Regions from separate parts of the Pseudarthrobacter sp. TE9888 genome, predicted to be linked through region 2. Evidence: riboswitches for the same ligand, from Rfam matches in the RefSeq annotation. Region 2 holds a riboswitch; each other region holds the start of a gene.

Region 1 (10,261 bases), 920 kb from region 2:
CCGCGATCGTGCTCAAACGCCTCGCCCGCCGCTACCGCGCGCTGGACCAGGAACTGGCACTGATCGACACCGAACTCGATGCGCTCGTCACCGCCCAGGCGCCCATGCTCCGGGACCTGCGCGGGGTCGGAACCGACACCGCCAGCCAGCTACTGGTCACCGTTGGAGACAACCCCGAAAGAATTACCACCGAGGCGAAGTTCGCAGCCCTCGTCGGCGTCGCGCCGATCCCGGCCTCGTCAGGGAAGACTACCCGCCACCGCCTTAGTCGCAGCGGAGACCGGCAGGCCAACAAAGCGATCCACCACATCGCACTCGTTCGCATGAGCTGTGACGCGCGCACTAAAACCTACGTCAGCAAACGCCGGCAGGAAGGCAAAACCAGCAAAGAAATCATCCGCTGCCTCAAACGCTACATCGCCCGCGAGATCTACGATCAACTGCTCCACCCGCACCCCGCGCCCGCAGCCGGGGAACTCCGGGCCCTACGCACAGCCAAGAACATCACCCTCCAGAGAGCCGCCGACACCCTTCACATCTGGCCCTCAACACTGTCCAGATTCGAGCGCGGACTCACCTGCGACGACCACTTCTTCCAACGCTACTCAGACTGGCTCCACACCAATTGACAGCTATAGGAGCATCATTCAAAGTGTGCGCGGTTCACGCTGGCGCCCTGGTAACGGCGCAGGGGGCACCTTTTTAAGTGAATTCGGCCGCCATTGGGTGGTGACGCCGTTGTCACCACCCAATGGCGGCCGAAGTTTGCCCGGGCACACGCCGGGGACCTCCCCGAAATGGTCCGGGGAGGAACGGGGGAGGGTCAGATGGTGACAGCTCCGTTGGCGGTCTCAAACGTGACCGAGAGGATGCCTGGGGTACCGTGCGGGGCCACCCACTCCACCGCAACGTCCTCAAGCGGCTTCTCCACGGGCTCGCCCAGCCACTCGGTAACGCGCGAGGCGGAACCGGCGATGGTCAGGCAGCTCATTTTGAGGTTGCTCTCGTACGCGTGGGACGGGTGGAGAGAGGGATCGCCCTCCCACTTGAGCATGTACGGCACCTGGGGATCGGCGATGAGGCCCAGGATGCCAATCTGCTTCCAGACCAGCTCGCGGCCGTCCGGGAACTTGCGGTTGCCGTTCACGGCGGCGCGGCCCAGGCGTTCCTCGAAGGGGGCGAGGTCGTCCACTTCGACGCACCAGCCCATCCAGCCGCCACCGGCAGCGGAGCGGGCACGTACGGCCTGGCCGAACGGTGCCTTGTCCGACGCCGGGTGGTCCAGGACCTCGACGACTTCGAGGTACTTGTGGCCGGCCAGGGGGATGATCATATTCCGGGTTCCGAAGCGGGGGTGGACGCCACCCTTCACTGCCTCAACGCCGAGGGCAGTTGCAATACGTTCGGTAGTGGCCGCGAGGCCATCGTGTTCACAGGCGTAAGAGACGTGATCCATGCGCATGCGAACATCTTGGCACTTTGTGATCGGGCTCTCAGCTAAGGATACCCTTACTGGCATTTCGCGTGGTCTTGCCCCTGTGCAAATGCCCCGGGGCAAGACCATGTTCGTCACAATGCTGTCCACGGCAACCGTCAGGTTCCTAGACTGGGCCCAGGTCATGAGTGCCAGCGCCAAGCCCCGGCTCGCTGGCCGGCAACCCTCCATCCGCGGTGGGGTGCCCCGGGTGAAGACCTGGCTCTCCGGCAACAGCCGGGAGCAAGCGCGGCCCGCACTGCTGGTGAGCATGCCGGGCCCATGTCAAAGGAGATTTGGATGTCCAACGGTTGGTCTTTTGAAACCCGCCAGATCCATGCTGGCCAGGAGGCGGACAGCGCAACAGGGGCCCGCGCCCTGCCTATCTACCAGACCACGTCATTTGTGTTCCCGAGCGCCGAAAGCGCGGCCAACCGCTTCGCCCTGGCCGAACTTGCACCCATCTATACGCGCATCGGCAATCCCACCCAGGATGCCGTCGAGCAACGGATCGCCAGCCTTGAAGGCGGCCTGGCGGCATTGCTGCTGAGTTCGGGGCAGGCTGCGGAGACCTTTGCAGTGCTGAACATCGCTGAGGCAGGCGACCATATCGTGGCCAGCCCCAGCCTTTACGGCGGAACCTACAACCTGTTCGCCCACACCTTGAAGAAGTTCGGCATCTCGGTGACCTTCGTGGCTGATCCTGACAACCTGGACCAGTGGCGCGACGCCGTGCAGCCCAACACCAAGCTTTTCTTCGGTGAAGTGGTGTCCAACCCGCGCCAGGACGTCCTGGATATTGAAGGCATCTCCGAAGTGGCCCACCAGGCCGGCGTGCCCCTCATCGTGGACAACACCCTTTCCACCCCATACCTGATCCGCCCCTTGGAATGGGGCGCGGACATCGTGCTCCACTCGGCCACCAAGTACCTGGGCGGCCACGGCTCGGCCATCGCCGGCGTCATCGTCGATTCCGGCAGGTTCGATTTCGGCAAGGACCCGGAACGGTTCCCCGGCTTCAACACCCCGGACCCCACCTATAACGGCCTGGTCTATGCACGCGACCTTGGCGAAGGCGGCGCGCTCGGCGCCAACCTCTCCTACATCCTCAAGGCCCGGGTGCAGTTGCTGCGCGACCTCGGCTCGGCTGTCTCGCCCTTCAATGCGTTCCTGATTTCCCAGGGCCTGGAGACGTTGAGCCTGCGGGTGGAGCGCCACGTTGCGAACGCCACGGAAGTGGCGCGCTGGCTCGAGGCAAGGGACGACGTCGAATCCGTCGCCTACGCGGGGCTGCCGTCCAGCCCGTGGTACGAGCGAGGCCGCAAGTACGGGCCCAAGGGAACGGGCGCCGTCGTCGCCTTCAACCTGGCCGGCGGCGCGGAAGCCGGCAAGCGCTTTGTCGACGCCCTGGAGCTGCACTCGCACGTGGCCAACATCGGCGACGTGCGCTCCCTGGTCATCCATCCGGCGTCGACCACGCACAGCCAGCTCTCACCGGAGCAGCAGGTTGTGGCCGGGGTGCACCCCGGCCTGGTCCGGCTTTCCGTTGGGTTGGAGCACATCGACGACATCCTGGCTGACCTGGAAGCAGGCTTCCGGGCCGCCAAGGGCACCGAAGGGGCTTAAGGAACGACGCCGGCCCCCATGAGAGAGATGCCGGCCCGCCAGTAAGGAGGCCGGCAGGGGGCGCAGCAAGCCGGGAAGTCACAACCAGTCATACTCTTGGCCAGGAGCGGGGGGTGTTTCGTACACTCGAACCAGGTCATGAGTGCCAGTGACAGCCCCGGCTTGCTGGCCGGCAACCCTCCATCCGCGGTGGGGTGCCCCGGGTGAGGACCTGGCCTGCCGGTCAGACGACGGCAGGCAAGCGCGTAGAAGAGGTCTTGCCATGACGGTTACCGTCGCCCGAACCACCATCCCTGAACATGGAATCGTCCGTTACGCCTCCATTGGGGGTCTGGAACTCGAAGCCGGGGGATACCTCCCGGATGTGACCCTGGCCTACGAAACCTGGGGGACGCTCAACGCGGACGCCAGCAATGCCATCCTGATCGAGCACGCTCTGACCGGCAGTACCCATGTGACCCGCGGCGACACCGACGAAGAGGGCTGGTGGGAGCAGCTGGCCGGCCCCGGAGCTCCCGTGGACACGGACCGCTTCTTCGTGGTGTCCATCAACATCGTGGGCGGCTGCTACGGATCCACCGGCCCGTCCTCGCCCGCGCCGGACGGTAAACCCTGGGGCTCCCGGTTTCCCCTGGTCACGCTGCGCGACAGCACCGTTGCCGAAGCCCGGCTCGCGGACCAGCTGGGCATCAAGGACTGGTTCGCAGTCCTCGGCGGATCCATGGGCGGCGCACGGGCCCTGGAATGGGCCGTGACGTACCCGGAACGGGTGCAGCGCTGCGCCGTGATCTCCGTGGGAGCCGCCAGTACTGCCGAGCAGATTGCCTTCGCGCAGGCGCAGACCCTGGCCATCCGGCAGGATCCCCACTTCAACGGCGGAGACTACTACGGCGGTCCGTGTCCGGAGGAGGGGCTGGCCCTCGCCCGCCGGATCGCCCACATCACCTACCGGTCCGCCGCGGAGCTGGAAGGCCGCTTCGGCCGGGAGCCCCAGGCGCCGGAGTCGCCCCTGCAGGGGGAAGTGTTGGCCTCCCGGGGCCGCTACCAGGTGGAAAGCTACCTGGACCACCAGGGCAACAAGCTGGTGAAGCGCTTCGATGCCAACAGCTATATCGCCCTGACCGAGGCGCTGATGAGCCACGATGTCTGCCGGGGACGGGGAACCCTGGCCGAAACCCTGGCCGCCTCCACGGCGCGGTTCTTCGTGGCCGCCGTCGACTCCGACCGGCTCTATTTCCCGGCGCAGTCCCACGAACTGGCCCGGGCCCTGCCCGGGGACGTGGATGTCCATGTCATCCAGGCGCCGATTGGGCACGACGGATTCCTGACCGAAATCGGGCAGCTGGGCGGCCAGCTCCGGAGCAGCTTCCTGGTCTAAACCCCCGGCGAACAGCCGGCAATGTGCATTCCTGCAGATGCCTTCTGCACTCATCGGCGTTGAGGTTGCCCCGCGGGCAGACCATACTCATCGAATCCGGCTTTCGTGGTGTGCATCACATCCGTCTGCCATTGACTGGTCCCCGTGGTGTCGACGACGACGCCGAAGGAGTTCGCATGAGTACGGAAAGCTCCGCCGCAAGGCGTACAGAGGAAACCGACGTCAAGGCCTCAGGCCTGAAGAAAGTGGTGACGGCGTCCATGGCCGGCACGGTCGTGGAGTGGTACGAGTTCTTCCTCTACGCATCGGCCGCCACGCTGGTGTTCGGGAAGGCCTTCTTTCCCAACGCCGGCACCGAACTGGACGGCATCATCGCCGCCTTCCTTACCTATGCCGTCGGTTTCGTTGCCCGTCCCATCGGCGGCATCGTCTTTGGCCACTTCGGAGATAAGTTCGGCCGGAAGCAGCTCCTGCAGCTGAGCATCATCCTGGTGGGGGTCTCGACCTTCCTCATGGGCTGCCTGCCCACTTTCGGGCAGATCGGCTACTGGGCGCCCACGCTGCTGGTCTTCCTCCGGTTCGCCCAGGGCTTTGCCGTGGGCGGGGAGTGGGGCGGCGCGGTACTCCTCGTCGCCGAGCACAGCCCCAGCAAGTCCCGCGGCTTCTGGGCCAGCTGGCCGCAGTCGGCGGTGCCGCTGGGCAACCTGCTCGCCACGGCCGTGCTGTTCGTCCTCTCCTCCACACTGACGCAGGACGCGTTCCTGGGCTGGGGCTGGCGCGTGGCGTTCTGGCTGTCCGCCGTCATCGTCATCATCGGTTACTACATCCGCACCAAGGTCAACGACGCCCCCATCTTCCTGGAGGCCCGCAAGGAAGTGGACGCCGGCCACAAGGGCTACGGCGTAGCCGAGGTGTTCCGGCGGTACCCCCGCGGCGTCTTCACCGCCATGGGCCTGCGCTTCGCGGAGAACATCCTCTACTACCTGGTGGTCACGTTCTCCATCACGTACCTGAAGACCGTGGTGCAGGCCGACACCACGCGGATCCTCCTCCTGCTGCTTGTTGCCCACGCCGTCCACTTCTCGGTGGTCCCCGTGGTCGGTAAGCTGTCGGACCGGTTCGGCCGCAAGCCCGTGTACATGGCCGGCGCCGTCATGGGTGCCACCTGGGGCTTCTTCGCCTTCCCCATGATGGACACCAAGAACGACTTCGTCATCCTGGCGGCCATCATGATCGGGCTGGTTTTCCACGCTTTCATGTATGCCGGGCAGCCGGCCATCATGGCGGAAATGTTCCCGACCCGGATGCGGTATTCCGGCGTCTCGCTCGGCTACCAGGTGACGTCCATCGTGGCGGGTTCCCTGGCACCGATCATCGCTGCCTCGCTCCTGGGCACCTACAAGTCCTCTGTACCGGTAGCGGTGTACCTGCTCATCGCGTGTGCCATTACCGCCGTCGCGGTCTTCTTCCTGAAGGAAACCCGGGGCATCTCGCTGCACGATGTTGACGCCGCCGACGCCAAGGGCACGGCAGACCTGCTCGCGGCCAGCAGGAAGTAGGCCCATGAAAGCCGCCGTCCTCTACTCCACCGTTCCCGCCCCGGCCGCAGCCGGGGGAAAGCAAAGCTACGCCGAGTCCCGGCCGCTGCTGGTGCAGGAGCTGGAACAGCCGGAGCCGCGAGCCGGTGAGCTCGGAGTTTCCATCACCTACTCGAGCCTGTGCCATTCGGACCTTTCCGTGGTGGACGGTTCCCGGGTCCGGCCGCTACCCATGGCCCTGGGACACGAGGCCGTGGGGCGGGTGGTGTCCGTGGGGGACGGCGTGGCCGACGTGTCCGTGGGCGACCATGTGGTTCTGGTGTTCGTGCCCAGCTGCGGCCAGTGCCGCTCCTGCCTGGCCGGCCGGCCGGCGCTTTGCCACCGGGCAGCTGAGGTGAACGGATCCGGTGACCTGCTCCATGGTCCGGCACTGTTGCGGACGCCGGCGGGGGAGCGGATCAACCACCACCTGGGCGTTTCCGCCTTCGCTGATTACGCGGTGGTTGCGCGGGAATCAGTGGTGGTGATTGACGACGACGTCCCGGACACCGTCGCGGCGATGTTTGGTTGCGCCGTGCTCACCGGAATGGGAGCAGTGTTCAACACCGCCGCAGTTGGCACCGGCCAGTCCGTGGCAGTGTTCGGCCTGGGCGCCGTGGGCCTGTCGGCCGTGATGGCGGCCCGCCTGGCAGGGGCCGCCAGCGTCATCGCCATCGACCCCAACCAGGGGAAGCACCAACTGGCCCGCGACGCCGGGGCCACCGCGGTGGGGACGCCGGAGGACGCGGGGCGGCTGATTGAGGAAGCAGCCGGCGACGGCGTCGACGTCGCCATCGAAGCGGTGGGCTCGGCCGCTGTGATCGCGTCCTGCCTGGCGCAGGTCACCAGGGGTGGCGCGGTGGTCTCGGTGGGCCTGCCCCACCCCTCTGCAGAGTTGACGGTACCGGCCCTGCAGTTCGCCGGGGCCGGCAAGCGGCTGCTGGGCTCCTACATGGGTGACGCCGTTCCCGCGCGGGACATCCCCAAGTACCTGGCGTACTGGCGGGAAGGGAAGCTGCCGGTCGAGCTGCTGCACACCGACACCCGGCCACTCAGCGAGATCAACGAGGGCCTGGACGCGCTCGCAGCGGGGCAGGTAGTGCGGCGGCTCTTCCGGGCCTGAACTGTCAGGCCTGACCCGCCGCACCTAACCCGCCGTCACCGCTGCTGGCCGGCTCACCCGGCCAGCAGCACCGAGCGCTCCTTCACCTCGTCCTTCAGGGCAGCGATCACTGCCTGCACGCGGGCCGAGCGGAGCGACTCCGGCCTTGCAACGGCCCAGATGGGCAGCTGGCGCTCGAAGTCCCCGGCAAGGACCGGGACGAAGTCGTCACGGTCCGCCACCATGAAGTTGGGCAGCAGTCCAATGCCGGCGCCCTGGCGCACCGCTTCGACCTGGGCGAACACGCTGGTGGCCTGGAAGCTCGTCCTGGGCGTCGGAAGCTGCGATGACCACCGGGGCCCAAGCTCCGCCACCTGGAGTGCAGACTCCACGTAAGAGACGAACGCATGCTGCCCCACGTCGTCGAGCGTTTCCGGCAGCCCGTGCCGCGCGGCATAGCCGTGGCTGGCGTAGAGGCGCAGGTAGTAGTTACTCAGGAAGATGGTCTGCGCTGTGCTGACGTCGGCCCGGCCCACCACGATTTCAAGGTCCACGCCTGACCGGTTCTGGCTGACTTTCCGGGTGGCGCTCAGCATTTCGACGTTCAGCTGCGGGTTCTGCTGCTGGAGCCGCACCAGCGACGGGGTGACGAACACGGCTCCCACTCCGTCGGTGGTGGCGACGCGCACCAAACCGGCCAGGGTGCTCTGGTCCTGGCTGATCAGGCCCGAGAGGGAGCCAATCGTGTCCTCGATTGTTTCCGCCGCCGCGACAGCGGCTGCGCCGAGCTGCGTCAACTCCCAGCCGTGCGGGCTGCGTTCCAGGGTCCGGCCGCCCAGTTGTTTGTCCAGGGCCAGGATGCGGCGGGAAATAGTGGTGTGGGTGGTGCCCAGGGTTTCGGCCACTGCGTTGAACCGGCCCAGGCGCGCCACGGTCAGCAGGATGAGGAGGTCGTCGGGGCTGGGCAACCGTCTCGAGTCCACGCGTGACCTTCCTTGTGTGTGCATCAATGCACAGAGCGTCTGTGTTTTTTCCCCTTGATTGCACTCTAGCAGGGTGTGATCGTAGACACAGGCATGCCGGCAGATGCCGGAATGGAAGCAAAGGAGCTTACGCATGGCAGTTATCGGATGGATCGGCCTGGGCAACATGGGCGGCCACATGTCGGTGAACCTGGCCAATGCCGGGCACGATGTGCGCGGCTTCGACCTCAACCCCGCGGCACTGGCAGCCGCTGAGGCAGGCGGTGTCAAACGGGCAGCGAGCATCGCTGAAGCAGTGGACGGTGCGGACGCCGTCTTCACCATGCTGCCCAAGGGCGAACACGCCCGTGCCGTCTACCTCGGGGACGACGGCGTGCTGGCGCACGCGGATACCCGGACGCTGCTCATCGACTCCTCCACCATTGACATTGCCTCCGCGCAGGAACTGCACGACGCCGCTGCTGCCGCCGGCTTCCGCTTCGTGGACGCCCCGGTGTCCGGCGGAATGAGCGGCGCGGAAGCGGGGACCCTGACCTTCATGGTGGGCGGCGAAGAGGGTGCCGTCAAAGACGCCTCGGGCTACATCGGGCCCATGTCCGGAAACATCATTCCCACGGGTGGCCCCACCACTGGCCAGGCGGCCAAGATCTGCAACAACCTGATGCTCTTCATCAACCTTGCCTCCACGGCGGAGGGTGCTGTCCTGGCTGACCGGCTGGGCCTGGACAAGCAGGTCTTCTGGAACATCGCCTCGGTCTCCTCGGGGGACTCATGGGCGCTGCGGACCTGGTACCCGGTCCCCGGCGTGGTGCCCACGGCGGCCTCGAACAACGACTTCGCACCCACCTTCACCACCGAGCTTGCCAACAAGGACATCGGCCTGGCCATCAGCGCCGCCGAGGACACCGGCACGCCCCTGGAAATCGGCAAGCACGTCCAGCAGCTGTTCCAGCGGCTCATTGATGCCGGTGATGCGGGCAAGGACTGCTCCATGATCATCAAGCTCGTGGACGGCTCGCTCCAGCCAGCCGACCAGGCACCGTCCAACTAACCACGCCGCCGGCACCGCAGGAAAAGAGACTCCCTTGGAAACCATCCCGCACTACATCAACGGCGCGCGCGTCACCGATGCCGACCGCTTTGGCCCGGTCTTCAACCCCGCCACAGGCCAGCAGGAAAAGCAGGTGGCCCTCGCCTCCACAGCCCGGACGGAGGAGGCCATCGCGGCAGCCCGCGCCGCGCTGCCGGAATGGCGCGCAACCAGCCTGGCGAAGCGGACCACCATTTTCTTCAAGGTCCGCGAGATCCTCACCCAGCGAAAGTCCGAGCTCGCGGCGATCCTCACCAGCGAGCACGGCAAGGTCCTCTCCGACGCCGAAGGTGAAATTGCCCGCGGCCTGGAAAACATCGACTTCGCCACCGGCCTGTCCCACATGCTTAAAGGCGAACGCTCGGAGCAGGTCTCCAGCGGCATCGACGTCCACTCCGTCCGCCAGCCGGTGGGCGTGGTGGCGTGCATTACCCCGTTCAACTTCCCGGCCATGGTGCCGCTGTGGATGATCGGCAGCGCCCTGGCGTGCGGCAACACCGTGCTGTTGAAGCCCAGCGAGAAAGACCCGTCGGCCGCCGTCTTCATCGCCGAAGCCTTCGCCGAGGCGGGGCTGCCGGCCGGTGTCCTGAACGTGGTCCAGGGGGACAAGGAAGCCGTGGACGTCCTGCTGGAGCACCCTGACGTGAAGGCTGTCAGCTTCGTCGGCTCCACGCCGGTAGCCCAGTCGATCTACAAACGTGCGGCCGAGCACAGCAAGCGGGTGCAGGCCCTGGGCGGCGCAAAGAACCACATGGTGGTGCTTCCCGACGCCGACCTGGACATGGCCGCCGACGCTGCGGTTTCCGCCGCGTACGGTTCCGCCGGCGAACGCTGCATGGCCGTCAGCGTCCTGGTGGCCGTCGGAAACATTGCCGACGACCTGGTCAAGGCGATCTCCAGCCGCATGGCAGACCTGAAGATCGGTGCGGGCACCGACCCGGCGTCCCAGATGGGTCCCCTGATCACCGCGGAGCACCGCGACCGGGTGGCATCCTATGTTTCCGGAGCCGAAGGCGAAGGAGCCACCGTGG
Region 2 (10,261 bases):
CCGAAGAGTCCAGTCTAGTGTTGAAGGGTGAACCAAACGCCCGGCATGACAGACGAACCCGACCACCAGCCCGGGGAGGCCGCACCCGCAAAGGCGGAGGTCGGCGTCGGGCCCTGGGAAGGGGAACTGCCGGAAGGCGACCACTGGGACCCTGACCTCCTGGCCGACGGCGACCGGCGCAATGTGCTGGACAAATACCGCTACTGGAAGCATGAGGCGATCGTCGCGGAGCTGGACTCCCGCCGGCATAACTTCCACGTGGCCATCGAAAACTGGCAGCACGACCTGAACATCGGCACCGTGGTGCGCACCGCCAACGCCTTCCTCGCCAAGGAAGTCCACATCATCGGCCGACGCCGGTGGAACCGTCGCGGCGCCATGGTCACCGACCGCTACCAGCACGTCCGGCACCACCCCACCGTTGAGGACTTCGTGCAGTGGGCGCAGGGGGAGGGACTCGCGATCATCGGGATCGACATCTTCCCCGACTCGGTGCCCCTGGAGACCTACGAGCTGCCGCGCGACTGCGTACTGGTGTTCGGGCAGGAGGGCCCGGGCCTGACCCCGGAAGTCCACCAGGCCGCCGCCGCCACCCTGTCCATCGAGCAGTTCGGCTCCACCCGCTCCATCAACGCCGCGTCCGCCGCGGCCATCGCCATGCACGCCTGGATCCGCCGGCACGTCTTCAACCAGCACCCGGGGGCGTAACCCAGAGCACTCCCAGCCCGGGAATGACTAGGATGGTGCCAAGCCGTAAGCGGTCTACTTGAGGGTCATCCACCCACAGACGAAACTCAGCAGAGGAGCCAGCATGCCCATTGCAACCCCAGAGATCTACGCCGAGATGATCGACCGCGCGAAGGCCGGCGGATTCGCCTTCCCCGCCGTCAACGTCACGTCCTCGCAGACGCTGAACGCCGCGCTCCGTGGCTTCGCCGAGGCAGAGTCCGACGGCATTGTGCAGGTTTCCACCGGCGGTGCCGCCTACTGGTCCGGCGCCTCCACCAAGGACATGGTTGCCGGTTCCCTGGGCTTCGCGGCGTTCGCCCGCGAAGTGGCCAAGAACTACGGTGTCAACATCGCCCTGCACACGGACCACTGCCCCAAGGACAAGCTGGACGGTTTTGTCCTGCCCCTGCTGGCAGCCTCCGAGGCTGAGGTGAAGGCCGGCCGCAACCCGCTGTTCAACTCCCACATGTGGGACGGCTCCGCAGAGACCCTGCAGGAGAACCTGAAGATCGCCCGCGACCTGCTGGCCCGCACCGCCGCCGCCAAGATGATCCTCGAGGTGGAGATCGGCACCGTCGGTGGCGAGGAAGACGGCGTCGAGAACGCCATCAATGACAAGCTCTACACCACGGTGGAAGACGCCCTGGCGACCATCGACGCCCTCGGCTCCGGCGAGAACGGCCGCTACATCACCGCCCTGACCTTCGGCAACGTGCACGGCGTCTACAAGCCCGGCGGGGTCAAGCTGCGTCCGGAGATCCTCAAGGACATTCAGGCCCAGGTGGGTGCCAAGATCGGCAAGGACAACCCGTTCGACCTCGTGTTCCACGGCGGCTCCGGCTCCTCCGACCAGGAAATCGCCGACGCCGTTTCCTATGGCGTGATCAAGATGAACATCGACACCGACACCCAGTATGCCTACACCCGTCCGGTGGCGGACCACATGTTCAAGAACTACGACGGCGTCCTGAAGGTTGACGGCGAAGTGGGCAACAAGAAGACCTACGACCCCCGTGTCTGGGGCGCCTCCGCCGAAGCCGGCCTGGCAGCCCGCGTGGTGGAAGCCACCAAGCAGCTCGGTTCGGCCGGAAAGACCTTCTAGATGTCGGATGAGTTCCGCAAGAACCTGATGGGGCCGGAGCCCACGCTCCTGCCCGCCGAGACTGAGGTCAACGCGCAGTTGGAGGCCGGGCACGAGGCCCTGGACCTGGTGGAAAAGCACCCCACGTCCTCGCTGCTCTGGGCCGTGCTGGCTGAGGAGGCGTGGACAGAAGGACGCACCATCGACTCCTACGCCTACGCCCGGGTTGGCTACCACCGGGGCCTGGACGCGCTGCGCCGCAACGGCTGGCGCGGCGTTGGTCCCATCCCGTGGGAGCACGAGCCGAACCGCGGTTTCCTGCGCGCGCTCTACTCCCTGGGCCGGGCGTCATCGGCCATCGGCGAGGCCGACGAGCCGGAGCGGATCGAAAAGTTCCTCAACGACTCGGATCCCACCGCGAAAGCGGCCATCGAGGGCTAGATTCGAATAATACGACGGCAGGTCACCTTCCCAAGGAAGGTGACCTGCCGTCGTCGTAGGTTGAGCCTGCCGAAACCCTAGGCTTTACGGGCGATACCTGTGCGGGCCATGGCGTCGGCATAGGCCGCGCGCATGTCCTCGAGGTACTCCTCCTGGCGCGCGGGGGAACCGGCGAAAGCACGGCCGCTGAGGGAACGCACCTTGTAGGTCTTCAGGCCGCGGCGCCACAGCAGCGGAACTTCGGTCTTCAGGAGAGCATTGGCCAACCGGTTGGCTTCGGTTCCATGCGCCACGATGACCGAGGCACGGGGCACCAGGGCCAGGAACTTCAGCAGCGGCTTCAGGCCCGCCTGGATCTGGTCCGGGGTGAACTTGCCGTTGGCTTCGCCGGTGACGTGCCAGGGGTGGACGTTCCACGGCATCACGAACTCGGGGCGCAGGCCCAGCTTCCACTGGAGCCCCAGCATGCGGGTAGCCGCGTCCTGGTCACCGGCCGTGATGAATCCGGACGGGTCTGCCTCGCCGATGTTGGAGAACAAGCTGATGATGCGGCATTCGTCGACGTCATGCATCGGGTCCACATAGGGCACCACGGTTCCGGGCTTGGCCTCCTGCAGGGAATCACACAGTTCGTTGACGGCTGCAACGCTGGGTTCGTAGCGGCGGCTCATGAGCTGTTCGTGGAATGTTTCTGGGGCCAGGGCTGTCATGAAGTGCTGGGTCTCCTGCGGGGATTGGCGTTGCTGCCGCCACGGAAATGGGCACGCGGGGGCGCGACACATCAGCGGCGGTTGATTGGGGTGGGCCGATTCCTGGTCGGCCTTACCCAGTTTAGCAAGCCCCGGGAAACGAAACGCCGGTCTCGTGCACCTGACTCAGCCAGGGCACGGAACCGGCGGGTTCCCGCTTCGCCTCTTGCAGCTACCAGAGGCGGCTGGTGGCGCGGCGGGCGCCCTCGCCGAGGGCCTCCAGCTTGGCGAAGGCGATCTGGGGGTGCACCCTGCCGCCCAGGCCGCAGTCGGTGGAGGCGATGACGTTTTCGCGGCCCACGACGTCGGCAAAACGGACGATGCGGTCGGCAACGAGGTCAGGGTGTTCCACCACGTTGGTGGCATGGGACACGACGCCCGGGATGATGATTTTGCCCTCGGGGAGCTTGGTGTCCTCCCATACGCGCCATTCGTGTTCGTGGCGGACGTTGGCTGCCTCGAAGGAGTAAGCGCCGGCGTTGACCTGCAGCACCGAGCCGATGATGTCGGCGAACGGGATGTCCGTGGTGTGCGGGCCGTGCCAGGAACCCCAGCAGACGTGCAGCCGGATCTGTTCCTGCGGCAGGTCGCGGAGGGCCCAGTTGGTGGCCTCCACGCGCAGCTGGATGAACTTCAGGTAGTCCTCCAGGCTGGGCTCGGGATTGATCTGGTCCCAGCTCTCGGCGAGGGACGGATCGTCGAGCTGCACCGTGAGGCCGGCGTCGACGATGGCCTTGTATTCCTCCCGCATGGCATCGGCGCAGGCGTAGACAAGTTCCTCATCCGACTTGTAGTACTCGTTGGCCACGCGGGCGCAGGAGCCGGGAGAGAGGGATGCTACGAAGCCGTCGGACAACCCGGCGGCGGCGAGGCCGGTCTTCAGGTTCTTGATGTCCGATGCCACCAGGTCCTGGCCCGTGTAGGTCAGGGGTCCGGCGATCTTGGGCTGGGTCACGCTCTTGCGGTGGGACAGGATGCCCGAGGAGGGGTCGTTGTAGGCCTCGTTGAACGCCTGCCGGTCGCGCCGGTCGGGGAAGGAAGTCAGGACAATGTTGCCGGGGGAGGAGCGGTGCACCTGGGCATCGGCCCAGCGGTCCACGTTGGTTGGCTCCAGGCCGCCCAGCCGTGCGAAGGAGTAGTTCCACCAGGCACCGTAGTCCACGGAGTTGGCCATCGTGTGCCCGTATTCGCCGTCGTTGGGAATGTCGATGCCGAGGTCCTTCTGGCGCTGGACCACATCCACCACGGAGGTTTCAAGGAGGTCCAGGAATTCCGGGGTGATGCCATCGGTTTCCTTGGCGGCATTGGCGGCGATGAGTTCAGGGGTGCGGGGCAACGATCCGGCGTGGGTGACGCGGATGTGGTCGGTGTTCAGGGGCATGCTGGAATCTTCCTTTCCATCGGTCCTGGCAGTAGCACCTTCGGCCCGCAGGAATCCTGCTGGACCGTGGTTGCTGCGGCGTCATCGAGCCAGGTCTCTCGGCCGCTCCGGATGGTTCACTCTCAGATAAATGGAGAGACCCGCCTTGGGGCAAGTCTGCGCCGCTTTGTGTCGCGCCTGTTTTGTGGCGGGCCACAACAGTGGACAAAGTGCCCTATCGGCTAAACTTGGGTGGTAAGAGCCCCGGAACTCTTGCTTCGCTGCGCCGTGCTGCGGCTGTGCGAAGGCCGGTCTGTTCGGGGCATTCTCATGAACGGCGCTGCATGGGCCTGCCACCTGGTGGCCGGGCCCGGGCGGCCCGAACGAATGGGGGAGGATCCCATGCCAGCAATTGTGATCGTAGGAGCCCAGTGGGGCGACGAAGGAAAAGGCAAGGCCACCGACCTGCTGGGCGGCCGTGTTGACTACGTCGTCAAGCCCAACGGCGGCAACAACGCCGGGCACACCGTCGTCGTAGGCGGTGAAAAGTACGAACTCAAACTTCTGCCGGCAGGCATTCTCAGCCCCAACGCCGTTCCCGTCATCGGCAACGGCTGCGTGGTGAACCTGGAGGCCCTCTTCCAGGAAATCGACGGACTCCAGGCGCGCGGCGCCGACACCTCAAAGCTGCGGGTCTCCGCCAACGCCCACCTGGTGGCGCCCTACCACCAGGTGCTGGACAAGGTGACCGAACGCTTCCTGGGAAGCCGGGCCATTGGCACCACCGGCCGCGGCATCGGTCCCGCCTACATGGACAAGGTGGCCCGGCTGGGCATCCGCGTCCAGGATGTCTTCGACGAATCGATTCTCCGCCAGAAGGTGGAAGGCTCGCTGCGGCAGAAGAACGAACTCCTGGTCAAGGTCTACAACCGCCGCGGTGTGGTGGTGGACGAGATCGTGGAGTACTTCCTGTCCTTCGCCGAGCGGCTCCGCCCGCTGGTCATCGACAGCACCCTGGTCCTGAACTCCGCGCTGGACGAGGGCAAGGTTGTCCTGATGGAGGGCGGCCAGGCAACATTCCTGGACGTGGACCACGGCACCTACCCGTTCGTGACCTCCTCCAACCCCACCGCCGGCGGCGCCTCGGTGGGCTCCGGCATCGGCCCCACGCGGATCTCCCGCTCCATCGGCATCATCAAGGCCTACACCACCCGCGTTGGTGCCGGCCCGTTCCCCACGGAGCTCTTCGATGAGATGGGCGTCTACCTGCAGAAGACCGGCGGCGAATTCGGCGTCAACACCGGCCGTCCCCGCCGCTGTGGCTGGTACGACGCGGTCCTGGCCCGCCACGCCTCCCGCGTCAACGGCTTCACGGACTACTTCGTCACCAAGCTGGACGTCCTCACCGGCATCGAGCAGATCCCGGTATGTGTCGCCTACGACGTCGACGGCGTGCGGCATGACGAGATGCCCATGACGCAGACCGAGTTCCACCACGCGAAGCCCATCTTCGAGTACTTCGACGGGTGGACCGAAGACATCACCGGAGCCCGGACGCTGGCGGACCTGCCGGAGAACGCGCGCAATTACGTCCTGGCGCTGGAGAAGCTTTCCGGAACCCGGTTCTCCGCCATCGGCGTTGGCCCGGACCGGGACCAGACCATCGTGGTGAACGACCTCATCAACGACTGACGACTCCTCCCGAAACGGGGGGATTACGACGGCGGCAGGCCACCTATTGCAGGTGGCCTGCCGCTTGTTTTGGCGGCGGAAAACGAATTTACACAGGCTTAACGCGCGCGGTCTTGTGAGGCTTCCGGTGCCGCCGCCAGACTCGTCTGTACCACCTGGTGCCCAAGGAAGGATCGTCATGGCCGGAAAATTTGAAGCATTCGTCGACGCTGATTCGTTTTTCCGGTTCCGGCTCCTGGCTCCGGACGGGGCCGTGATCGCCGTCTCCGGCCCTTTTGAGGACAAAGCCGCCGTGGTGGCGGGGATAGCCGCGGTTCGCGAATGTGCCGGAACCGGCCTGGTGACCGACCTCTGTCCCGCCGGGGCCGTCTCCCGTCCCGCGCCCGTACCCGCAGCAGCTGCTGCCGCTTTGCCGGCGGAGCTTCCCGCCGCCGTCGTACCCGTATGCGGCGAGGAGCGCACGCCCGCCCTGGTGCACGCCTTCGTGCTGGCAGGGGCACCCCGCAGGCACGCCAGTGTGCCCCGTTGGACCAGGACAGCAACCCGCTGAAAAAGATTTCGAACTTTTTTTGAAAAGGCGTAACCCCCCGGGCAGCCGGAGCGATTACCTCTATGAAGCGCCGGCCTGGAACCTGTCCCCCATCACGTTCCAGGCCGGCTCTTTTATCTTTCCGCAAGGGTGGCCGCCCAGGCTTCGCCCGTCACTGGCCCCGGCCGTGGCGCTTCGGGCTGTGCGGTTACTGGCGGGTAAAGTGAGGGCAGCGTTCCGGATGTACTGAACGCTGCCCTGCCACCACCCTTCTTGACGGAAAGCACCACGTCAGTGACCGATGCACAGACAGACGAGGCCCCGGGCCAGCCAGTTTCCGGGACCGCTGCCTTCAGCCTGGTTTATAAGACGTACGCATCACAGGTTCTGGGCTATCTCACGGCCCGGGGAGTCGAGGATCCGGAGGCCGCCATGCAGGAAGTGTTCCTGTCCGTGCTGCCACGTCTCGGTACCGTGCGGGGAGGGGAGTCGGGGCTGCGGACCTTTATCTTCTCTGTTGCCCACGCCCGGATGGTGGATGACCACCGCCGCCAGAGCCGGACTCCGGTCAAGCTGTCCTTCGAGCCCGAGCTCGACCAGCGCCAGGACACGTCGGCGGAGAAGGAAGCCCTGCAGCGCATCGAACCCCGGGAAGTCCTCAGGCTGCTGGACGGGCTGCCCCAGGACCAGCGGGACGTTCTGTCCCTGCGCCTGGTGGCCGGCCTCACGGTGGAACAGACGGCGGAGACCATGGAAAAGAGCGCTGGTTCGGTGAAGCAGCTGCAGCGGCGCGCATTGCTGAAACTCCGGGAACTTGCCGCAGTGAAGGAGTACCTCGCGCCATGACGCCTGCCCAGGATAACCTTGCCGCCCTTGTCGACGACATGCTGCAGGACGTCGGCTTCGAACTGGATGCGGACCTTCGCGGGGCCCTCCATTCGCTGGGCGCCCTGGCGTCCGTGCCCACGCCCGAGCCCACCGGGGAGCTCGCTGCACTGCTCACGGCAGCCGGGCCCATCCTCGGGGAGGGCCCCGTACCCGGCGGCGCGCCCGATGCCGCAGCCGGAGAACGTGAAGTTGGGCAGGACGATGAGCCTCCCGCCGATGAACTGGCCCGCCGCCGCCGCAGGCACCGTCCCACCACGCTGGGGCTTGTGCTGGTGGCCGGAATGGGGCTGGGAGTTGGCGGGGTAGCCGCCAGCTCCACACCTCACGGGAGCAGCCCCGTGGAGCAACTGCTGGAGGATTTGTCGCCCTGGAGCAATTCGGTGAGCGGTCCGTCGGCCGCGGGCTACGGCTACCGTGCTCCCAGGCTGGCTTCCGACGGGGAACTTGCCGCAGGCCCGGAGGCTGCGGCCGGTGGGGCCAGCGACGCCGCCAACCTTGCCTCCCGCCTCCTGCCGGACCACGACGGAGCTCCCCGGCACACGGGGCATGTGCACACAGGCACGCCGCACTGTGCCGGCCCGGTCAACCACGAAGCAGCCGGCGGGATGTGTACGCCTGCCGGGGCAGGGGCTGTCCCGCAGGGCAACGGAGCCGGCCGCGGCAGGGACGGCCAGGGAGCTGCGGCGGAAGAAGTGCCGGCAGGACCAGCCGCCGCAAACCAGGGGAAGGCGGGCACCCCGGCTTCAGAGACTGCGGCCGCAGCGGCAGGTGCGGCCAACGGGCCGGCAAAACCCGCCGCCGGAGTGGTCCAGGGCCAGGCAGGTCCCCAGGGCGCGGGGCAGGGAAACGTTCCGAAGCCCACATCTCCGGCGAAATAGTCGAAACAGCAACAGCGGGCCCGTTGAACGGACCCGCTGTTGTCATCTTCAGCAGCTGGTCAGGCCATGACCTGGCGCTTGGAGGAAATCACGCCGGTATCGAAACCGGCCAGGTGCAGGCCCCCGTGGAAGCGTGCATGCTCGATCTTCACGCAGCGGTCCATCACCACGTTCAGCCCTGCGGCTTCCGCGCCTGCCGCGACGCCTTCGTGCCAGGACCCCAGCTGCAGCCAGAGTGTTTTGGCGCCGGCGGCCACGGCCTCGTCAAGGACGCCCGGAAGGTCGTCGTGCTTGCGGAACACGTCAACGATGTCCGGGCTCTCCGGCAGGTCCGCGAGGGAGGCGTACGTGGGCTGCCCCAGGATCTCCTTGACCACCGGGTTCACGAAGTACACCTTGTAGCGGGTGGAGGAGAGCAGGTAGGTGGCCACGAAGTAGCTGGCCCGCGACGGCTTGTCAGAGGCTCCAACAATGGCTATGGATTTCGCCTGCCGGAGCAGGGCCAGCCGCTCAGGTGCCGATGGGCCGGACCAGGTACGTTCGGCGGTGCTCATGCGTTTGCTCCGATCGTGCAGGAATCCTTGGCTGAACCGGTCAAAGCCTGGGTTTCGACAGGCTCAACCAGCGTGCTGGACGCCTCGGTCAGTGCCTGGTCCAGGTCCCACAGGATGTCCTCGATGTCCTCGAGGCCCACTGAGATGCGGACCAGGTCCTCCGGCACGCCCGCGGATTCCAGCTGTGCCGCATTGAGCTGCTGGTGGGTGGTGGAGCCGGGGTGGATCACCAGGGTCCGGGAGTCACCCACGTTGGCCAGGTGGGAAGCCAGCTGCAGGGACTCGATGAACTTCTGCCCCGCGGCGCGCCCGCCCTTCACCCCGAACGAGAAGACCGATCCCGGGCCCAGCGGCAGGTACTTCCGTGCCCTGTCGTAGTGCGGGTGGGAGGGCAACCCGGAGTAGTTGACGTAGGCCACCCGGTCATCGTTTTCGAGCCACTCGGCCACGGCCCGCGCGTTCTTCAGGTGCTCGTCGAGCCGCTGCGGCAGCGTCTCGACGCCCTGGAGCAGCTGGAACGCCGACTGCGGCGACAGCGCCGGGCCGATGTCGCGCAGCTGCTCGCTGCGCAGTTTGGTGAGGAAGCCGTATTCGCCGAAGTTGCCCCACCAGGAGACGTTGCCGTAGGAAGCCACGGGTTCGGTCATGGTGGGGAACTTGCCGTTGCCCCAGTTGAACCGGCCGCTTTCCACCACCACGCCGCCCAGTGTGGTGCCGTGGCCGCCCAGGAACTTCGTAGCGGAGTGGATCACGATGTCGGCACCGTGCTCGATCGGCCGCACGAGGTACGGCGTGCTCAAGGTGGCGTCGACCACCAGGGGGATCCCGGCGTCGTGTGCCACTTTGGCCAGCCCCGCCAGGTCCTGGACCTCCGACGACGGGTTGGCCACCACCTCCACGAAGATCGCCTTGGTGTTCTCCCGCACTGCCGCGGCATAGTCGGCGGGGTCGGTTCCGGCAACAAAGGTGGTGTCCACGCCGAACCGGCGCAGGGTGACATCGAGCTGGGTCACGGTGCCGCCGTACAGCTGGGAGGCTGCCACGATGTGGTCACCCGCCTGGGTCAGGGCGGCAAAGGTGATGAACTCCGCTGCCATGCCCGACGCCGTAGCGACCGCTCCGATGCCGCCTTCGAGGGACGCGATGCGCTCCTCGAACGCCGCGACGGTGGGGTTGCCGATGCGGGAGTAGATGTTGCCGTACTTCTGCAGCGCGAACAGGTTGGCGGCGTCGTTGGTGTCCTTGAAGACGAAGGACGTGGTCTGGTAGATGGGTACGGCGCGGGCGCCGTGCTCGGCGTCGGGGGTGCCGCCGGCGTGCAGGGCGCGGGTGCGGAACCCGAAGGTGCGTTCAGCCATCA
Region 3 (10,261 bases), 920 kb from region 2:
CTGACCAGCAGCAGCACCACGTAAAGGCCCATGACGTTGAACTGCCAGGGCCCGAACTGCAGCAGCACGATGGCCGGAAGCACCTGGGGCGGCACGGGGAACTGGAACAGCGAGGACATGCCCGCGTAGAGGTCGTAGGTCCGTCCCGCGCCGCTGTGTCCGGCGCCGCCGGTTCCCTGGTCCACGAACGTGGTCAGGGCCTCGGTGTGGAAGAACGGGAGCAGGGACAGCAGGAAGACGCCGACCAGCACCGCCAGGGCAGTGACATAGAGCTTCCCGGCCCGGCGGGACGTCAGGTCCACCACCCGGCCGAAATCCTCCTTGGCCTTGGGCCCGTACACCATTCCCACCACCAGGCCGGAGAACAGGACAAACAACTCAGCGCCTGACACGAAACCCACCGCCTCCTGGGTGAGCAGCTGGAACAGCGAGGCTAAGCCCAGGTGGTTGACCACCACGAAGACAATGGCCATTCCGCGCAGCAGGTCCACCCGGGAATCCCTGGCGGAAGGATCGTGGTAGCTCCAGGACGTGGCGGCGGTGATCCGGCGCGGGACCTGCCACAGTGCCACCAGGAGGATGACCATGGCGGCAGCGACAGTCCACGCGGCCACCCCCGTAAGTGTGTTGGCGCGGACGTACGTGCCTACGGACGTCACGTCCGTGACCGGGCCGGTGACCATGGGCGATGCCTTCAGCCGGTCCAGGGCGGCCTTGGCGATGTCCGGGCTTCCCGTGAGCAGCCAGCTGATGCTTGCAACGCCGGTGTCCCGCGTGCTGGTCCGTTCGTCCCACACCACGGCGGCCGTCCCGGCGAAAGCGGGAGAGGTGGCAGTTGACACTACCTGGTCCCACCAGCCCGTCTTGATGTCCCGCTCGGGCGCCCCGCCGGACGCCGGGCTGTAGAACGCCGAGGTCTGGAGCAGGAAGGGCTTATTGCGTCCTTCGGCGTAGGTGCCGTAGAAGTTTTCGCTGCCGGAGGCCGTCAGCATGTCTTCAAGTTCGCCCGCATGCGGAAGGGAGTTGACGGCCGCCGCTCCGGCAGTGTCGTCATGGTAGGACGCCAGCCCCACCCAGTCGACGGCGTCGTCGCCCGGGTAGTAGGGAGCGTAGGCGCTGTCGCTTCCGTTCCAGGTTCCGTCCCCGTTCGTGTCCAAAAGGGCAAACCCGTCGCTTCCCGGCTGCGGCGCATTCCGGTTCCGGTCGAAGGGGTAGTCCTTCCCCACGTACGGCGCCCACACCATGGTGGCCCGGCCGCCGTCGTCCTTCTTGAAGGCTGCCGCCACGGCCTGGAAGGCCTGCCGGTACGTGGCCGGCTGCTGGCCCCAGGCCACCCAGCTGGCATTCATGTCAGGGGCGAAGCGGACCAGGAGTTGGCCCTTGAATCCCGAGGTCAGGTCATGCACCTGCGCTGCGAACGCTTCCGCCTCCGCGGTGCCGAGCTGGTCCAGCGGCACCGACGGCTTGACCGTGAGCAAGGCGTGGGCGCCCTTGGCTGCGGTCTGCTGCAGGAAGCCCTCGATGTCATTCCGCTCGGATTCGCGGTACGGAATGGTGATGTCGTGGCCGAAGAGCGCCGGGCTTGCGCCCAGCCGGTCGCTGAAGCCCGTGGCCGTGTCCTCACCCCATTCGAGGACCGCCCCCAGCCAGGGTTTGCCCTTGTCCGGTGTCGGTCCGGCCGCCTGCGCCGGGGACGCCGGGGCCACCACTGCCAGGAGGGCGATGAAAACGGCGGCCAGGAAGGCCGCAGCGGAACGCGGACGGTGACGCCGGATGGCGGCGTGGTGGTGCGATACGTGTGCCCGCATGCTGACAAGGACCCCCCGGTACTCATTGCTCTGGATACGGGGCGGCGCCCCCCGTAAGAACTTTATCGGTCCGCGGCAGTCCCCGCGCCGCGTGGCGGGCAGCTCAATGACGGAACATGACGACGGCGGCGATGCGGCTGGGCGCGGCAGGTGTTACGTTTTTGGGGAGTAATGAGTACCGGCGCCAAGCCCTGACTTGCCGGTCGGCAACCCTCCCTTTCGCGGCGGGGTGCCTCAGGTGAATACTCGGCATATCGACCGATTCGAGCTGCAAGCGTGAAAGAAGGAGATCCGTCGTGTCCGACGCACCCGCCCCTGACGAAAGACTGTCCTACCGCCTGATTACCGGCGCGGACACCCGTGAATTCTGCGAGCGGATCTCCGCCGCACTCGCCGACGGCTACGTCCTGCACGGCAGCCCGGCGGCAACCTTCAACGGCACCAGCGTCATCGTGGCGCAGGCAATCGTCCTTCCGGCCGCGATCGCCTCAGCCGATGCCGCCGTCGCCACCGCGGTGGACCGGCTCGACGCCGACCTTGAGGGCGACTTCGACGGCGAGGGCCACGCATGAGCTACGCAGGAGACCTGACGCCGCAGGAAGCATGGGCCAAGCTGGAGGAGGGCGCCATCCTGGTTGACGTCCGCACCGAGGGCGAATGGGCCCACATCGGCATCCCGGACACCAAGGCCACTGACAACGATCCACTGTTCATCCAGTGGACCTTCCCCGGCGGCATCCCCAACCCCGACTTCGTCAAGGACCTCCAGGCGCAGGCGCCGGAGAATCCCCAGGCGGAACTGCTCTTCCTGTGCCGCTCCGGCCAGCGGTCCATCGCGGCGGCAACGGCCGCCACCCAGGCCGGCTTCACCGCGTACAGCGTGCTGGAGGGCTTCGAAGGCGAGCCGGACCGCTACGGCGAACGCACCGTCAACGGCTGGAAGAACCGCGGCCTCCCCACCAACCTCGGAAAGAACTAAGTGACCTTCAACCCAGACGCCCCCGGTTGGAACCCCGATACCCAGGCAGTCCGCGGAGGACTGGACCGCTCCAACTTCCAGGAAACGTCCGAGGCCATCTTCCTGAACTCCGGGTTCGTCTACGAATCCGCTGCGGCAGCCGAACGCGCCTTCACGGGCGAGGACGAGCGCTTTGTCTACTCCCGCTACGGCAACCCGTCCGTGGCCACCTTCCAGGAGCGGCTCAGGCTGCTGGAAGGCACCGAAGCCTGCTTTGCGACGGCGTCGGGCATGTCCGCCGTGTTCACCGCGCTGGGTGCCCTGCTGGCTGCCGGCGACCGCGTAGTGGCCGCCCGGTCACTGTTCGGTTCGTGCTTCGTGGTCCTGAACGAGATCCTGCCCCGTTGGGGTGTGGAGACGGTCTTTGTGGACGGCCCGGACCTGGACCAGTGGCGCGAAGCCCTGTCCAAGCCCACCACTGCCGTGTTCTTCGAGTCGCCGTCGAACCCCATGCAGGAGATCGTGGACATCGCCGCCGTCAGCGAACTGGCCCATGCGGCCGGTGCCACCGTGGTGGCGGACAACGTCTTTGCCACTCCCCTGCTGCAGCGCTGCGGGGACCTCGGCGCCGACGTCATCGTCTACTCGGGTACCAAGCACATCGACGGGCAGGGCCGGGTAATGGGCGGCGCCATCCTGGGCACCAAGGAATTCATCGACGGACCGGTGAAGCAGCTGATGCGGCACACAGGCCCCGCGCTTTCCGCTTTCAACGCCTGGGTCCTGACCAAGGGCCTGGAGACCATGGGCCTGCGCGTCAACCACTCGTCTGCCACCGCGCTGCGCCTCGCCGAGTGGCTGGAGGAACAACCGGCGGTGGGCTGGGTGAAATATCCGCTCCTGAAGTCGCACCCGCAGTACGGGCTGGCCGCGAAGCAGATGAGTGCCGGCGGAACGGTCCTGACCTTCGAACTGGCCCCGACCGGCGGGCGCTCGGGCAAGGAAGCGGCATTCGCCCTCCTGGACGGGCTGCGGATCATCGATATTTCCAACAACCTCGGTGATGCCAAATCCCTGATCACGCACCCGGCCACCACGACCCACCGCGCCATGGGCCCGGAGGGGCGTGCCGCGATCGGCCTGAGTGACGGGGTGGTCAGGCTCTCGGTGGGGCTCGAGGACCCGGAAGACCTCCTCCGCGACCTCGAGCAGGCGCTGAAGCAGATCTAGGCTCTTTGTTCATGACGCGCAGATTCCATGGCGCGCCCCGTATGCGCGCAGCGGGATGGAATCTGCGCGTCGAAGCGGAAACGGCGCCTCGATCCTTGCTCCGCTAGGCCTGCCGCACGCGCAGCAACTCGGGGGTGTCCGCCACGTCTGACAGGTCCAGCGCGTCGCGCATCGTCAGGTGGACGGCCTGCCGCACCACGGCACCGAATCCCATGTCCTCGGGCGGCTGCCCGGCCAGGGCCTTATCACGGGCGCGGCGCTGTTCAGCGGCCCCTGTCCCGCGGGCAATGATGTCCTCCACCCCCTGCCGGGCCAGGGCCAGCTCGCCCTGTTCAGCCAGGACGGGCGCCAGGTAGTCCACCAGGGAACGGACCACATCCGCGGCCGGCGCGGGCCTGAAGTTGCCGAAGTCCAGGAGTTCGCCGCTCAGCCCGGCACTGCTGGCCTGCCAGGACGCCATCCGCAGCAGGACGGTGGGTGCGGGAGCAGGATCCACGTCGTCGCGCCATTCCCGGCCGGCGGATTCCACCAGGGCGCGGACCAGCACGGCGATGAGGGCTGCGTCCTCGGCACGGAGGCATACGTCCGCCACCCGCACTTCCACCGTGGGATGGTTCCGGGAGAGCCGGGCGTCGAAATACAGCATGCCCTCATCGAGCATGACGCCGCTGTCCAGCAGCCGTGTCACCACCCGGCGGTACGCAGGGTACGTTCCGTAAATGCCTGCCGGGCCCGCCGTGGGCCAGCGGTTCCAGGCCTGGGTGCGGTAGCTTTCGAAGCCGGTGGGGACGCCATTCCAGAACGGCGAGTTCGCACTCAGCGCCGTGAGCACCGCCAGCTTGTCGCGGATGCGGTCCAGGACGGCCACGCCTTCTTCCGGCGATTCAATGAAGGTGTGGACGTGGAAACCGCAGGTCAGCTGTTCCTGCGCGGTGAGGCCAAAGCGTTCCAGCATCCTGGCGTAGCGCGGGTCCGGCGTGGTGTGGCTGGGCGACGCCACAGGAGAGGTGGCGAGTGCCGCAACCCGGGCCCCGTGCTTTTGGGCTGCCTGGTCCGCCAGCGCCCGGCCGGCCCGGATCTGCTCCAGCAGGCTTCCGTAATCGGTGCACGGCCGGGTCTGTGTCTCGATCTGCTCAAGCTTGAGCTCGGCACTGAGGCCCATTTCGTCGTCGTAATCCGCCTGGTTGCCGGCATGCCTGCCGTCCAGCTCCGCGGGAGCATCGTCCGCTGCCACGCGGTGGCTGGCGAGGAGGGCGTCGGCCAGGGCAAGCGGCGCTCCCCGGACTCCGGATCAACAATCAGGAGTTCTTCCTCGACGCCGAATGTACGCATACGAATATTCTGCCGCGCCCGCCTGGCATTCGAAGGGGCGCCGCACTTCATGACGAAGGATGAATGCCTAGGAGACTGCTGAACTAATCGGCGGATGTGGGGCGCGTCGACTGGACTGGTGGGTCTGGTGGTTAAGACTTGTCATATGCAGGGACGCGAGGACGCGCAACGAGGGTATTTGGATGTGGAGGCACTGGCCGGGGAGTTGTTGGCTCCGGGCAGTGTTTTCGCTTTTCTGGCCAAACATCGGGGGCGGTTGTTTCCGGATTCGATGATGGAGGATTTGTTTCCGTCGCGGCGGGGCAGGCCGTCGGTTCCGGCGCCGGTCATCGGGTCGGTGCTGGTGCTGCAGGCATTGCAGGGCCTCTCTGACCGGGAAACCGCCGAGGCGTTGACTTTTGATCTGAGGTGGAAGGCCGCTTGCGGCTACGGGCTGACCGATACCGCGTTCCATCCGAGCACGCTGACGTACTGGCGAAAGCGGCTGGCCGCCTCGTCGGATCCGCACCGGATCATGGAAGCCATCGCCAAAGTCGTCGCGGAAACCGGGGCTTTGACGGGCAAGCGCCGCAGAGCGGTGGATTCAACGGTCCTTAACGACGCGGTCGCCAGGCAGGACACGATCACGCAGCTGATCGCCGCGGTCCGCCGCTTCGGCCGGGACATCCCGGGCGGACAAGAACTCGTGACCGCCCACGCCACGGGCTATGACTACATCCGCACCGGTAAGCCGGACATCGCCTGGGATGACCAGGACGCCAAAGACGGGCTGATCTCCGCGCTGGTCACCGACGCCCTGGCGTTGCTGGCCGCGGTCGACCCCGAAACGCTGGACGGAAAGGCTGCTGATGCCTACGCTCTGCTGGCCCTGGTCGCCGGGCAGGACGTGGAACCGGCCGAGGACTCCGACGGGACCGACGGGCGATGGCGGATCGCCCGGAAGGTCGCCCCGGACCGGATGATCTCCACCGTTGACCCCGACACCCGGCATGCGCACAAGACCCAGTCCAGGCAGCAGGACGGATACAAGGCCCACATCGTGATCGAACCCGACACCGGGCTGATCACCGCCGCGGAACTGACCAAGGCCTCCGGCCCGGAAAACAGCGACGGGGCCGTCGGTGCCCGGCTGATCGGCATGGATTCCACGATCGCCGGCACCAGCCTGGACGTCCTGGCCGACTCGGCCTACGGCACGGGGGACATGCTCGCCGCCCTCACCCGTGCCGGCCACACCCCGGTGATCAAACCATGGCCCCTCCGCCCAGCAGTCGAAGGCGGATTCACCCTCGATGACTTCACCGTCGACGAAGCAGCCGGCACCATGACCTGCCCGCACGGACTCACCCGCAACATCACCACCAAACGACGGGTCACGTTCGGCGCCGCCTGCACAGGCTGCCCCCTCCGGCACCGATGCACCACCTCACCGCGAGGACGCAAAATCGTTCTCCACGAACATGACGCGCTGCAACGGCAACACCGCCAACGCGCCAAGAACCCGGCCTTCCAGGACGACTACCGCACCCACCGGCCCATGGTCGAGCGGTCCATCGCATGGCTCACCCGCGGCAACCGACGCGTTCCCCATCGCGGCATCAACCGGAACAACGCCTGGCTCCAGCTACGGATCGCGGGACTGAACCTCCGCCGCCTCCTGAAGCTCGGACTCACCGCGGAACAGGGATCCTGGGCCATCGCTTGAACCCGGAAACCAGGACCAGGCCTCTCACAGCCAGCCAAAACAACACCCACTACCCGGCCACAGGCACCAAAAGCCCGGAACCACCCAAAATACTTCAACCCCAGAAACCCCAACCCACAAAAGGAAGGGCTGGCCCGACAGCGAACGCCACGGACCAGCCCTACAAAGCACTTAGTTCAGCAGTCTCCTAGTCCTGGAAGTATTCCACCTTGGCGCCAATGGTGTTCAGGCGCTCCGCCAGGTCCTCGTAACCACGCTCGATGACATAGATGTTGCGCAGCTCGGACACGCCCCGCGCGGCCAGCATGGCCAGCAGCAGGCAGGCGGCGGGGCGCAGTGCCGGCGGGCAGCCGACCTCCGCGGCGCGCCACTTGGTGGGCCCGTTGACATAGATCCGGTGCGGGTCCAGGAGCTGCACCTGCGCGCCGAGCCGGTTCAGCTCCGTCAGGTAGATGGCCCGGTTTTCGTAGACCCAGTCGTGGATCATGGTCTGGCCGTGGGCGTTCGCAGCGATCACGGCGAAGAACGGCAGGTTGTCGATGTTCAGCCCGGGGAACGGCATGGGGTGGATCTTGTCCTCGGGGGCACGCAGCTCAGAGGGCTTGGTGGTGACGTCCACCAGGCGGGTGCGGCCGTTGCGGGCCATGTATTCGCCCGAGACTTCAAGGTTCTGGCCCATCTGTTCCAGCGTGGCCAGTTCGATTTCCATGAACTCGATGGGGACCCGGCGGACCGTGACCTCGGAGTTGGTGACGATGCCTGCCGTGATAAGGCTCATGGCCTCAATGGGGTCCTCGGAGGGGAAGTACTCGATCTCCGCGTCGATTTCCGGCCGGCCCGTGATCTTCAGGGTGGTGGTGCCCACACCCTCGATGGTGACGCCGAGCATCTGCAGGTAGAAGCACAGGTCCTGCACCATGTAGTTGGGGCTGGCGTTGCGGATCACTGTGGTTCCCGACCGGTGCGCCGCGGCCATGATCGCGTTCTCGGTGACGGTGTCCCCCCGTTCGGTGAGGACGAAGGAACGGTCCTCGGCGTCCGCGGCCGGGGCCTGGACGGTGTAGAAACCGGCGGTGGCCTCCACCGACAGGCCGAACTCACGCAAAGCCTGCATGTGGGGCTCCACGGTGCGGGTGCCCAGGTCGCAGCCGCCGGCATACGGCAGGCGGTACTCCCGCGACTCGTCCAGCATGGGGCCGAGCAGCATGATGACGCTGCGGGTCCGGCGGGCAGCGTCCACGTCCATGGCATCCAGGTCCAGGACGGCGGGCCGGCGCAGGCGGAGATCGGTGTCGTTAAGCCAGGTGCACTCCACCCCGATGCTGGTGAGCACCTCGACGATGCGGTTGACTTCCTCGATCCGGGCCAGCCGGCGGAGCACGGTGGTGCCCCGGTTGATCAGGCTGGCGCACAGCAGGGCCACGCCGGCGTTCTTGCTGCTGTTGACGTCCACGGCGCCGGAGAGGGTGCGGCCACCCTCCACCCGCAGGTGCGTCATCTTCGGCTTGCCCACGTTCACGATGCTGCGGTCAAATATGTTTTCCAGCCGCTGGATCATTTTCAGGCTCAGGTTCTGCTTGCCCTGTTCCATCCGGGCCACGGCGCTTTGGCTGGTACCGAGTTCGGCGGCCAGCTGGCCCTGGGTCCACCCCTTCTCGCTCCGGGCGTCCCTCAGCATGGCGGCAACGTGTTCAGCGGTTTCCTGAGTCATACCACAAATATATCATAAATGAGTTATCACCCCCCTTGCTAGGGATTAGTGGGGGACGTCACCCCTGCCCTACCCATTCGGTGCGATAGGGAAGTATGCGTAGCGTTTTTGGCGGACGTTAGCTGCCCAGCCACACCATGTTCCACGTGCCTGCCGAGACAGCTGCTGCCAGGGCAAGCCCGGCCACCAGCACACCGCCGGCAACCACCCAGGAGTCCAGCGGGCTGAAGGTCGATTCCCTGGCCCACGTCCGCCGGCCGCCGCCGAATCCCCGCGCTTCCATGGTCACGGCGAGCCTGGACGCACGGCGGATGGCCTGCACCAGCAGACCGAAGCTCTGGCCCAGCGTCGCCTTCACCCGCTGGCCGAGGCTGCCGCGGGCGCCCACGCCCCGGGCACGGCGCGCCATCCCGATGGTCTGCCACTCCTCTGCCATGAGCCCCACCAGGCGCATCGCGGCGAGGGTGCCCAGGACGAACCGGTGTGGCAGGCGGGCCTTCTGCGCCAGTGCATCCGCGAGATCCGTGGGATCGGTGCAGCTCATCAGGAGCACTGCCGGCAGGGCGATCGCGAAGCCGCGCAGGAGGAAGCCTATGCCCAGCTGCAGGGAACCTTCGCTCATGCTCCAGATGCCGACGTCGAGCAGGATCCTTCCGCTGTCCGGCGCCAGGATGGCGGTACTCCAGCCTCCGATGGCCGCCGCGAGGATCAGCGGCCATCCGCGCTGCCACAGAAGGGACAGGGTGAGCCCGGCCAGGGGAAAGAGCATCAGTTCGAAGACCAGGGCCACTGAGGCGGACACCCAGTCGATGGACAATGCCAGGACCGCGGTGATGAGCAGGACCGCCGCGAACTTGCTGAGTGGATTGGCGCGGGCCAGGAGGGCGCGGTTGCCGCTCAGGGTGAGTTGCTGCCTCATGGTGCCACCGCTTCCGCGGCAGCCATCCGCAGTTCCGTCCCGCCCAGGGCCCCGGTGAACTCGGCGTCATGGGTCACGGAAACCACCGCCGTGCCGGCATCCAAAAGCTCGGACAGGAATGATGCGAGCTCGGCCCAGGTATTGGCGTCCTGCCCAAACGTGGGCTCGTCGAGGATCAGTACCTGGGGGCTGGCGGCAAGGACGGTGGCCACCGAGAGGCGCCGCTTCTCCCCGCCGGAGAGCGTATACGGGTTGGCGTCCACCAACTGGGTGAGCCGCAGCCGCTCCAGCAGTTCGTCCACCTTGTCCCCGCCGTGGCCCAGGTGCCGCGGGCCGAACTGCAGTTCGTCCAGCACCTTCCCGGTGACGAACTGGTGCTCCGGCTCCTGGAACACCGTGCCCACCCGCGAGATCAGCTGCTCGGCCTTCCACTTGTAGGGGTCGATGCCGGCGCCGCGGCTGAGGTCCAGCGTGGCGGACACCTTTCCGGCCACCGGCTCCAGCAGCCCGGCCAGGGTCAACGCGAAGGTGGACTTGCCGGCGCCGTTGGGACCGGTGATGGCCAGGGCCTGCCCGGCGCGGACCTGTGCAGCCACGT

What was found. Region 2 has a riboswitch for S-adenosylmethionine ahead of ACZ9J7_RS09890 (cobalamin-independent methionine synthase II family protein). Riboswitches for the same ligand answer to the same signal wherever they lie in the genome.
Region 1: another riboswitch for S-adenosylmethionine. It lies ahead of ACZ9J7_RS13890 (bifunctional o-acetylhomoserine/o-acetylserine sulfhydrylase); the one in region 2 lies ahead of ACZ9J7_RS09890 (cobalamin-independent methionine synthase II family protein).
Region 3: another riboswitch for S-adenosylmethionine. It lies ahead of ACZ9J7_RS05520 (DUF1737 domain-containing protein); the one in region 2 lies ahead of ACZ9J7_RS09890 (cobalamin-independent methionine synthase II family protein).

Annotation. Positions count from the first base shown of each region.
Region 1 covers NZ_JBWBRD010000002.1:2,887,340-2,897,600, forward strand. The annotation lists gene ACZ9J7_RS13880 (transposase) at 9-629, shown strand; gene ACZ9J7_RS13885 (VOC family protein) at 824-1,462, opposite strand; SAM riboswitch class IV at 1,616-1,730, shown strand; gene ACZ9J7_RS13890 (bifunctional o-acetylhomoserine/o-acetylserine sulfhydrylase) at 1,775-3,100, shown strand; SAM riboswitch class IV at 3,235-3,350, shown strand; gene metX (homoserine O-acetyltransferase MetX) at 3,363-4,478, shown strand; gene ACZ9J7_RS13900 (MFS transporter) at 4,655-6,037, shown strand; gene ACZ9J7_RS13905 (zinc-binding dehydrogenase) at 6,042-7,178, shown strand; gene ACZ9J7_RS13910 (LysR family transcriptional regulator) at 7,232-8,164, opposite strand; gene mmsB (3-hydroxyisobutyrate dehydrogenase) at 8,274-9,191, shown strand; gene ACZ9J7_RS13920 (CoA-acylating methylmalonate-semialdehyde dehydrogenase) at 9,226-10,261, shown strand, end outside.
Region 2 covers NZ_JBWBRD010000002.1:1,966,799-1,977,059, forward strand. The annotation lists gene ACZ9J7_RS09870 (TrmH family RNA methyltransferase) at 46-708, shown strand; gene fbaA (class II fructose-bisphosphate aldolase) at 812-1,831, shown strand; gene ACZ9J7_RS09880 (DUF3151 domain-containing protein) at 1,832-2,251, shown strand; gene ACZ9J7_RS09885 (uracil-DNA glycosylase family protein) at 2,329-2,961, opposite strand; gene ACZ9J7_RS09890 (cobalamin-independent methionine synthase II family protein) at 3,173-4,381, opposite strand; SAM riboswitch class I at 4,395-4,499, opposite strand; gene ACZ9J7_RS09895 (adenylosuccinate synthase) at 4,763-6,052, shown strand; gene ACZ9J7_RS09900 (YegP family protein) at 6,231-6,602, shown strand; gene ACZ9J7_RS09905 (RNA polymerase sigma factor) at 6,876-7,427, shown strand; gene ACZ9J7_RS09910 (hypothetical protein) at 7,424-8,347, shown strand; gene ACZ9J7_RS09915 (CoA-binding protein) at 8,407-8,901, opposite strand; gene ACZ9J7_RS09920 (O-acetylhomoserine aminocarboxypropyltransferase/cysteine synthase family protein) at 8,898-10,259, opposite strand; gene sfnG (dimethylsulfone monooxygenase SfnG) at 10,259-10,261, opposite strand, start outside.
Region 3 covers NZ_JBWBRD010000002.1:1,048,170-1,058,430, forward strand. The annotation lists gene opgC (OpgC domain-containing protein) at 1-1,808, opposite strand, end outside; SAM riboswitch class IV at 1,976-2,091, shown strand; gene ACZ9J7_RS05520 (DUF1737 domain-containing protein) at 2,105-2,380, shown strand; gene ACZ9J7_RS05525 (rhodanese-like domain-containing protein) at 2,377-2,787, shown strand; gene ACZ9J7_RS05530 (O-succinylhomoserine sulfhydrylase) at 2,788-3,996, shown strand; partial or broken gene ACZ9J7_RS05535 (glutamate--cysteine ligase 2) at 4,100-5,328, opposite strand; gene ACZ9J7_RS05540 (IS1182 family transposase) at 5,474-7,033, shown strand; gene ACZ9J7_RS05545 (UDP-N-acetylglucosamine 1-carboxyvinyltransferase) at 7,221-8,744, opposite strand; gene ACZ9J7_RS05550 (energy-coupling factor transporter transmembrane component T family protein) at 8,863-9,663, opposite strand; gene ACZ9J7_RS05555 (ABC transporter ATP-binding protein) at 9,660-10,261, opposite strand, start outside.